3 regions of the Mesorhizobium sp. C399B genome follow, and region 3 is predicted to be linked to each of the others. Evidence: predicted binding sites of a transcription regulator. Region 3 holds the regulator's gene; each other region holds the start of a gene.
What was found. Region 3 encodes LexA, which represses DNA repair genes until DNA is damaged. Its sites were predicted from a motif close to TGTTCNNNNTGTGTTCNG; they were not measured.
Positions count from the first base shown of each region.

Region 1: the regulator LexA is predicted to act here: its motif matches at 1,444-1,461, upstream of NLY36_RS07015 (DUF3072 domain-containing protein).
Region 2: the regulator LexA is predicted to act here: its motif matches at 1,944-1,961, upstream of NLY36_RS20170 (DUF3072 domain-containing protein).

Region 1 covers NZ_CP100472.1:1,479,725-1,482,998, reverse strand. Annotated here, with positions in the region: gene NLY36_RS07025 (VOC family protein) at 1-162, shown strand, start outside; gene NLY36_RS07020 (NADP-dependent oxidoreductase) at 334-1,251, opposite strand; gene NLY36_RS07015 (DUF3072 domain-containing protein) at 1,496-1,705, shown strand; partial or broken gene NLY36_RS07010 (nuclear transport factor 2 family protein) at 1,776-2,082, opposite strand; gene NLY36_RS07005 (hypothetical protein) at 2,962-3,207, shown strand.
Region 2 covers NZ_CP100472.1:4,205,399-4,208,672, forward strand. Annotated here, with positions in the region: gene NLY36_RS20160 (VOC family protein) at 330-662, shown strand; gene NLY36_RS20165 (NADP-dependent oxidoreductase) at 836-1,753, opposite strand; gene NLY36_RS20170 (DUF3072 domain-containing protein) at 1,984-2,205, shown strand; gene NLY36_RS20175 (nuclear transport factor 2 family protein) at 2,273-2,635, opposite strand; gene NLY36_RS20180 (hypothetical protein) at 3,137-3,274, opposite strand, start outside.
Region 3 covers NZ_CP100472.1:28,036-31,309, forward strand. Annotated here, with positions in the region: gene NLY36_RS00140 (ComEC/Rec2 family competence protein) at 1-1,374, shown strand, start outside; gene lexA (transcriptional repressor LexA) at 1,368-2,150, opposite strand; gene NLY36_RS00150 (GntR family transcriptional regulator) at 2,357-3,121, opposite strand.

The DNA.
Region 1 (3,274 bases), 1.5 Mb from region 3:
GTGGTCCCCAAAATGGACAAAGCCCGGAGGTCGCTTGAAGAAAGTGGCGTAATGCTCACACGTGAATCGGAGGGTGATTACGGAAAGATTGCCCAGATCGCAGACCCTGACGGCAATCGTATCACTCTTGCAGAGCCCCCATCGCGGCCTTTCAACACGTGAAGGATTCGACCTCCTCTGTTTGGCAAACCAGCTCATCGGGTTACGATGGACGACCCCAATTCCTCGCCCGGCTACAATGACTACATCCCGCGAAAGGCGCTGTTTTGCACCTCACCGTGTCAGCTGCCGACGCGGCCATAAGGAGAGAGGACCCGCCTCCGCCCCAAATTCTCACGGACGAACGCGGACAACCGTCTTTCCTGCACGTCGGTCGGTTGAGTTGAAGGTGCCGATGGCATCATCCAAGCTCGAAACCTTGCCAATGTTCGTCCGCAGTCGTCCATCGCGGATCCGCTGCACTATCTCAGAAAGCTGGGGGCGATCAGCCTCGACGACGAAGTCAACGGTCAGGCCATCGGCAGGTCGAATGTCCGTTGGTCCAACGACTGTGACAAGGATACCTCCGGCCCGGACGAGCGTTGCGGATCGCTTCTGGAAATCGCCGCCGATGACATCGAACACCAGATCGACGCCGCCTACATCTTCAAGCGTGTCTTTTGCGAGGTCGAGGAATTCATTTGCACCGAAGTCGAGCGCTTTCTGGCGGTCGGCGGCCCGCCCGGTGCCGATCACATAGGCTCCAGCCTCCCTGGCAAGCTGCGCCACCATCGAACCGACGGCACCGGCAGCGCCATGCGCGAGAACGCTCTGCCCGGCCTTGATGCGGCCATGCTGAAACAGCCCCTGCCATGCGGTTAGGCCGGAGATCGGCAGGCTAGCGCCCACCGTAAAGTCGACATCGCCGGGCAGCGGCGCGAGGTTACGGGCCTCCATGGCAACATACTCGGCGAGGGTGCCGTCGCGATGCCAGTCCGCGAGGCCGAACACCCGCTGACCGATAGAAAGCCCTGTGGTGCCGTAGCCGAGCGCAGTGACCACACCAGCCAGTTCGTGGCCCAGGATCGAAGAGGTCCGGTCACGGAAGGCTCGATCGGCCCACGTCGAGGGCCACTCCAGTTCGGTGTTGACGAATCCTGCCGCATGAACCTGTACGACCACGTCGTTAATTGCCGCCTGAGGCTCGGGCAGCTCCACCAACTTCATCCCGGCCGTTCCTGCAGTCTGGTCCGTCGCTACGATTGCTTTCATGGGGATTGTCTCCTCACCGTTGGGGTAAATTGCGGGCGCGGAGGATCTTTCGATGTCTCGCGCAGAGTTGGCGTCGGGTTCATCGTTGGCGACCGCGAGCGGAAGCTAAGCAATCTCGTCGGATTCTTCCAGCACGGGTAACTTGCAGTCGTGAACACCTATGCCCTCGCAATTTCACACACTTCAAGCATGTGGAACAAAAGCAGATCAAATACGTTGTGCCGTTCCCAACACGGAGAGCGTCATGCAAACTTCACCCCGAGCCAAAAGCGAAACTATCAGCAAGGATCCTGACGAATGGACGACTGGTGACGAGCCAATGACTCCGTCGCAAGCTTCCTACTTGAAAACATTATGTGAGCAGGCGGGCGACGACAGAAGCTACGCTGAAGATCTAAGCAAAGCCGAGGCCTCGAAGCGAATCGACGCGCTAAGGAGTGAGCTCAAGCTCTAAAGGCGCTGGGAGACCTACGACAGGTTGAAGGTCGCCAGTTTGCGGTATTTGGCCTGTGATCTGGACGGTCCTAATGGTGAAGGTGGTAGAGTTTGCTAACGATCTTCCACTCTCCTGCGATCTTGAGCAGGGAAAGATAGTCGGTGAACCTTGTGGTTCCAAATTCGTCCTCAACCTTCACAGTGGCTGCATCGCCCGTAATGTCGAGCGATGCGACTGTCCAGTTGGGGCTGGTGTTCGGCGGCAAGCCCGCACCCATCACCTCGCCGACATAGGGCATCGACACTCAGCCATTCGACCGCGCCCTGGAAGTTACCGATGTTTGATGCGCGTGGGTGGAAGGCTGCCCCCAGCCCTTCTTCGGCACCGGTGGACATGGCCAAAACGTAACCTTCGATGGTAGCGGTAATAAGACTTTCATCGGTCTGTGACATCGAGGCTTCTCCACGCCAGTGTTTGCAGCGGTCAGAGCATGGAGGGACCGATCCTTGCTGACAACAGGCAAACGGTTTTTCGGACCAGTTGGGTCCGTTTCCTTTGTTGCTTTCGCGGTTACTTCTGACGACGCCTCGCGCCAAAGGCCGCCAGAAATCAAGTCGAGTTGAGGGTGTGTCGCAAGCTCCCTACTTCCGAAACGAGTCAGCGCCCTGTGGTTTTGAAGCGAGTTCACTGTTTCAACCGCCTCGTTCTGTTCAACAACGAGGGCCTTGCGTTGCGGCTGCTTTGATCGAATGCAAGCGTTCGGAGTACGAGTAACCAACTCCCTTGCCGGTCGAGTACAACTTTACCGGCACCGTGGCCTAGCGATGCGCGCAAGCCTTCATGTGGGGGAGAGGCCAGCAGTGCTGCAGTTATGCCTTCCCTTCTGCAGCGAAAGCCCCAGCAGGCAAATCAAAGTAGCCAGCTCGAAGCGCTGTCCGACCAGAAGAGGCAGTTTCACTACAACGCCCCGCTTCGACGTTTTCGCGAGCAGCAGAAGTGTCTCGGTCGTTGCTGACAGCCGGAATAGCGGTCGTATCGGTATCCATTCTGGAGCAGATAATAGCAGGCTACACTTATCAGCAAGTGCTTATGAGCAGGCTTTCCGCGTGTAGACAACGAGGCAGCTAGATTGTCTTTATCCACCGTGCCGCACGGTTGGGGAGGCGACCAGAGCCGATGTGAAGGGGACTAGGCAAGCTAATATTCGCTTGCGCTAATTTAAAAGTGCCGTAACGTCATGCTCAGCCTTTTGGGGAGGCGCAACGGTGGGGAGTATGATGAGAGTAGCTGTGTTTTGCGCGGCGATCGTGATCGCTGGGACTGGTGTCGCTGTTGCCAAGGAGAAGAAGGTGGTGGTGAGTGACGCCACGGACCTTTGCTCTACGAAGCACTCGGCCAAGAAGCAGGTGCTCGAGCTGGACTGCAGGCCGACCGGAACCGCCAAATTGCCGGCCGGTGGAACGCCGGAAAAGCCGCGCCTTGGATACGACACCGATCCGTGGCTGGTTAAAGGCCTTTAGACACTAGGCGACGGCAACACAGCGCGGCTAAGGGGATTGTGCGCTGGCGGTGAAGCCTTCATTGTTC
Region 2 (3,274 bases), 2.4 Mb from region 3:
TGAATCGACGATCATTTCGACTAACTGGCAGTCAGTTTCGAGAAGATCGCGGCCGGCGCTCGGGCACCGCTGCAATGGTCGCCTTGACGGAAGTATGTTGCCGGGTTGTGAGCCCAACAGGACCTCGCGGACCAGCTCCTTGGCCGTTTGCTGCGTAGGCCGAACAGGTGCTTGAATGTCCATCCCATCCTCCCAGAGAGATAGAACCTCATCAGCTATTCTGTGGGTCACTTTCCGAAAAAGGCAAGAGTCGGAAACGTACAAAGCAGGTTCCCGCAAACACCGCATTTGCTCGAGGCATGTGAATGCAAATCCAAGGATTTTACGCCGTGCTCGCCACAGCAAGGATGGACAAAGCGGAGGAGTTCTATACCCGGCTATTCGAGCGGAGGCCTGATGATCGCCCCATGGACGGGTTGATCCAATGGCGCAACATCGCAGGCGCCAACTTGCAAATCTTCCAGGATAAGGAAAATGCTGGGTCCGGCAGACTGACTATTGTGGTCCCCAAAATGGACAAAGCCCGAAGGTCGCTTGAAGAAAGTGGCGTGACGCTCACAGGTGAATCGGAGGGTGACTACGGGAAGATTGCCCAGATCGCAGACCCTGACGGCAATCGTATCACTCTTGCAGAGCCCCCATCGCGGCCTTACAACACATGAAGGATTTCGACTCCCCTGTTTGGCAAACCAGCTCATTGGGTTACGATGGACGACGCGAATTCCTCGCCTGCCTACAATGGCTACATTCCGCGACAGGCGCTGATTTGCACCTCACCGTGTCAGCTGCCTGACGCGACCTTAAGGAGAGAGGACTCGCCTCCTCTCCCAAGTTCTCACGGACGAACGCGGATAACCGTCTTTCCCGTGCGTCGCTTGGTCGAGTTGAAGGTGGCGACGGCATCGTCCAGGCTCGAGACTTTGCCGATGTTCGTCCGCAGTCGTCCATCCCGGATTCGTTGAACTATCTCAGAAAGCTGGGCTCGATCAGCCTCGACGACAAAGTCAATCGCCAGGCCGTCTGCAGGTCGAATATCCGTTGGTCCGACGGCTGTCACAAGCGTTCCTCCGGCCCGGACCAGCGTTGCGGACCGCTTCTGGATGTCGCCGCCAATGACATCGAACACCAGATCGACACCGCCGACGTCTTCCAGCGTGTCATTTCCGAGGTCGACGAATTCATTTGCACCGAAGTCGAGCGCCTTCTGGCAGTCGGCGGCGCGTCCGGTGCCGATGACATAGGCTCCGGCCTCCCTTGCAAGCTGCGCCACCATCGAACCGACGGCACCGGCAGCGCCATGCGCGAGAACGCTCTGCCCCGCCTGAAGGCGGCCGTGCTGGAACAGCCCCTGCCAGGCGGTCAGGCCGGAGATCGGCAGGCTCGCGCCCACCGTGAAGTCGACGTCGCCGGGCAGTGGCGCGAGATTGCGTGCCTCCATGGCAACATACTCGGCGAGGGTGCCGTCGCGATGCCAGTCGGCGAGGCCGAACACTCGCTGACCGATTGAAAGCCCCGTGGTGCCGTAGCCGAGCGCAGTGACCACACCAGCCAGCTCGTGGCCGAGGATCGAAGAGGTCCTGTCACGGAAGGCTCGGTCGGCCCACGTCGAGGGCCACTCCAGTTCGGTGTTGACGAATCCTGCCGCATGAACCTGTACGACCACGTCGTTAATTGCCGCCTGAGGCTCGGGCAGTTCCACCAACTTCATCCCGGCCGTTCCTGCAGTCCGGTCCGTCGCTACGATTGCTTTCATGGGGATTGTCTCCTCACCGTTGGGGTAAATTGCGGGCGCGGAGGGTCTTTCGACGTCGCGCAGAGTTGGCGTCGGCTCATCGTTGGCGACCGCGAGCGGAAGCTAAGCAATCTCGTCGGATTGTTCCAGCACGGGTAAACTTGCAGTCGTGAACACCTATGCCCTCGCAATCTCACACACTTCAAGCATGTGGAACAAAAGCAGATCAAACACGTTGTGCCGTTCCCAACATGGAGAGCGTCATGCAAACTTCACCCCGAGCCAAAAGCGAAACTATCAGCAAGGATCCTGACGAATGGACGACTGGTGACGAGCCAATGACTCCGTCGCAAGCTTCCTACTTGAAAACATTATGTGAGCAGGCGGGCGACGACAGAAGCTACGCTGAAGATCTAAGCAAAGCCGAGGCCTCGAAGCGAATCGACGCGCTAAGGAGTGAGCTCAAGCTCTAAAGGCGCTGGGAGACCTACGACAGGAGATCGCCAGCTTAGCGGTATTTGGCCTGTGATCTGGACGGTCCTAATGGTGAAGGTGGTAGAGTTTGCTAACGATCTTCCATTCTCCTGCGATCTTGAGCAGGGAAAGATAGTCGGTGAACCTTGTGGTTCCAAATTCGTCCTCAACCTTCACAGTGGCTGCATCGCCCGTAATGTCGAGCGATGCGACTGTCCAGTTGGGGCTGGTGTTCGGCGGCAAGCCCGCACCCATCACCTCGCCGACATAGGCATCGACACTCAGCCATTCGACCGCGCCCTGGAAGTTACCGATGATTGATGCGCGTGGGTGGAAGGCTGCCCGCAGCCCTTCTTCGGCACCGGTGGACATGGCCAAAACGTAACCTTCGATGGTAGCGGTAATAAGACTTTCATCGGTCTGTGACATCGAGGCTTCTCCACGCCTGTTTGCAGCGGTCAGAGCATGGAGGGACCGATCCTTGCTGACAACAGGCAAACGGTTTTTCGGACCAGTTGGGTCCGTTTCCTTTGTTGCTTTCGCGGTTACTTCGGACGACGCCTCGCGCCAAAGGCCGCCAGAAGATCAGGTCGAGTTGAGGTGTGTCGCAAGTTCCCTACTTCCGAAACGAGTCGCCGCCCAATGGGTAGACGCGACTTCACCATTTCAACCGCTCGTTCTGTTCAACAACGAGGGCCGTGTGTTGCGGCTGCTTTGATCGGAACGCAAGCGTCCGGAGTTTGAAAAACCAACTCTCTTGTCGGTCGAGTAAACAACTTTACCGACACCGTGGGAGAGCGATGCGCGCAAGCCTTCGTGTGGGAAAAGGCCAGCAGTGCTGCAGCTGATGCCTTCCCTTCTGCGATGGAGCGCGCCTGAGAAGCCGCACCAGCGGCGCGCCGGTTGTGAACGTGAAGGCAGCCGGCGCGTTCAGCGAGCGCCGTCCCGTTCAGCGAGCGCCGTCCCGTTCACCTGCCTTTCTTTGACGGCCCTGTGTTCAGCTTCCCACGGCAACGCGTGGAAGTCGGGCTTGTGCCCCGCTTCACGGTAGGCAGCCTGAGTGAGGAA
Region 3 (3,274 bases):
GCCTTTGCGCTGTTTCCCGATTTCTCTTCGCGCCGCCCAGTCAAGAAATATGCAGCAGTGGCAGCACTCGTCTCCATCGCCGCCTATCTCGTTATTTCAGGCGTCGTGGTTGCCGCCGAGCGCAGCTTCATCATGCTGGCGGTCATGCTTGTCGCCGTGCTGTTTGATCGCGCCGCACTCACCATGCGCAATCTGGCGATCTCCGCCATCGCCGTCATCCTGGTGTCGCCGCACGAGGTGGTCGGTCCCAGCTTCCAGATGTCGTTTGCCGCCACCGCCGCCCTTGTCGGCGCCTATGCCGGCTGGGCCGATTACCGCGCCGACAAGGTGAGAACGCCGCTGGCAAAGCGCTCCTTCGTCGGCTTCCTGTCGCGAAAATTCGCGCTGGCCATGGGCGGCCTCGCCATGACCTCGATCATCGCCGGCAGTGCAACCTTGCTGTTCGCCATCTGGCATTTTCAGCGTGTGTCGCCGCTCAGCCTGATCGCCAATCTGGCCGTGATGCCGATTGTTTCGTTGATCGTCATGCCCTTTGCCGTGCTCAGCGCACTGGCGATGCCGTTCGGCGCCGACGGGCCGTTCCTCTATGTGATGGGCAAGGGTCTGATGGCGATGATCGCTATATCGGCCTGGATTTCCGAGCGCTCGCCGGTCGACGCCGTCGGGCTGATCTCCATCCGCTCGGTGCTGTTGGTGGCGGTCGCCCTCGTCATCGCCACCATGGCCACCACCTGGCTCAGGCTGGCGGCCGTGCCTTTCGCGCTGGCCGGCCTGTTGACGGTGCCGCAGGTGCTTACGCCCGACGTGCTCATATCCGAGGACGCACATCTGGTGGCCATGCCGATAGGTGGCGGCGAACTCGCCCTCAACCGCGAACGCTCCAACGAATTCACCACGGACAATTGGAAACGGGCGCTGCGGGCCGAAACCATTATCCCGCCCGAGATTTTCGAGGCAACAGATACGCGGTTCGATCTCGATCCGCTCGATCTGCCGCCCGGGTCGCCCTTCTATTGCATGGGCGATCTCTGTATCGCCCGACACCCTTCCGGAGCCATTGTAGCCCTTGCCAAAGACCGCAAGACGGCGCGGCCGGCCTGTGCCTTCGCGAGCCTGATCGTCATCGATGACGCCACCGCCTACAATCCGTGCCGCGACCCGCTGGTGCTGGTCGTGACGAAGAAACAGCTGGCCCGCGACGGCAGCGCCGCCGTCTTCTTCGATCCGCAATCGGCAGCTGCAGCGCCAACCATCCGCTTCGCCGTCGACAAGCCGTATCGCCCCTGGCACGAGCAACGCCGCTTCTCCCGCGAAGCGCGCGGCCTGCCGCCTTACAACCAGCGTGAAAAGTACAAACCCAAGCCGGCTCAGTAGCGCCGGATCAATCCGACAAGCTTGCCCTGCACCTTCACCCTGTCCGGTCCAAAAATGCGGGTCTCGTAGGCCGGGTTGGCGGCTTCCAGGGCGATCGAGGCGCCCTTGCGGCGGAAGCGTTTCAGGGTCGCTTCCTCATCGTCGACCAACGCCACCACGATCTCGCCGGGGCTGGCTGTGTCGGCATTGCGGATGATGACCGTGTCGCCATCGAAAATGCCGGCCTCGATCATCGAATCGCCCTTGACCTCGAGCGCGTAGTGTTCACCGCCCATGATCATGTCGGGCGGCACCGAGATCGAATGGGTCTGATGCTGGATGGCGTCGATCGGCACACCGGCAGCAATGCGTCCCATCACCGGGATCGACACCGCCGAAACGGCGTCGTCATTGCCGGCCGACATCGAACGCGACGGCGAGCCCGGCTTGATCTGGCGGCCGATACCGCCTTGGCCCATCGCGCCTTGTCCTTGGCCGCCTTGCCCTTGGCCGGTTTGACCAAGACTGCCCTGAATGACGCTCGGCGAAAACTTCCTCGCCGCATTGAGGCCTGGTGCGATCGAGTCGGGCAGCCGCAGCACTTCCAGCGCGCGCGCCCGGTTCGGCAGCCGGCGAATGAAACCGCGCTCCTCAAGCGCCGTGATCAGGCGGTGGATGCCGGACTTGGAGGCGAGGTCAAGCGCTTCCTTCATCTCATCGAAGGACGGCGGGATTCCGCTCTCCTTCAGGCGTTCATGGATGAACATCAGAAGCTCATGTTGTTTGCGCGTCAGCATCGCGGCCCCCAGGGGTTCTGAAACCAGAATCAGAAAAAACAAACCCAGAACAAACACTATCTGTTCCAGTTGTGTTCCGCAACCTTTTAAAGTTTAATGAATGTGTTGACGTTTTGTTCAGCGTGACGTTCGGCACCGCCGAGCGGCGCTCGTAGTCGTTGGCCGGCAACGGGGTGAAACGAAGACAAAGTGCCCTGCGTCGTCGGCTACGATCGCCGCTTCCTTTTCGGACGGGGCTGCGCAGCATCCGCGCCGGGTTCACTCTGGGCATAGACCTGCAGCGTGTAGCCGATGTGAGCGGTCATCAGAGTTTTCGCACGTTCGACGTCGCGATCGAGGGCCGCTTCCATCAGGGCGGTATGGTGTTCGATCGCCACGGCGTCGCGCAGGGCCGCCACGGCCTTCCGGTGGCCATCCGTGCGGCCGGCGGCGGCGCGCAGCGTCGGGGCCAGACCCAGAAAGCGGTGATGGCGATGCAATTGGTCGGAAATCGTCGCATTGAAGCGCAGCAGCCAGCTGGATGTCGCGGCACTGAGCAGCGCCGCATGGAAGGCATCGTGTTTTTCGTACCACGCGTCGACCGCATCATCCGATGGATCGTCGAGAACAGACCCGCACCGTGAGAGACGATAGTGGGCGGCAACGACCGCGTCTTCCCACTCACGGTCGCCCTCCTCGATCGATTCCACCAGCAGGGGCAGTTCGACCACCAGCCGCGCACGCGCCAAATCCTCGAGCTCCGCCCGAGAGACGGGAGCGACCGCAAACCCGCGGTTGCTGATGGCGGTCACAAGCCGTTCCGCCTCCAGCCGCGACAGCGCCTCGCGCAACGGCGTCCAGCCGATGCCGTAGGTGTTGCGCAGCGTGCTCAGCTTCAACGGCGCGGCAGGCGCCAGCCGGGTCGCAAGAATATCGCGCCTGAGCAGGCGATAGGCCGCTTCCGTCTTCGAGGTCTGCTCGTCATCCAGCATCGTGATCCATCAGACATAAACGCTCGGCGGATCATTATATATCAAAGCCTTTCAATGGGTGAATTATATATAATGTTTGACAGTTCAAGGGCGACCACTCAAGATCGCCGGCATGTTTGGGCGGCAGGCTCCGCCGCGCGCGTTTGTCCATGG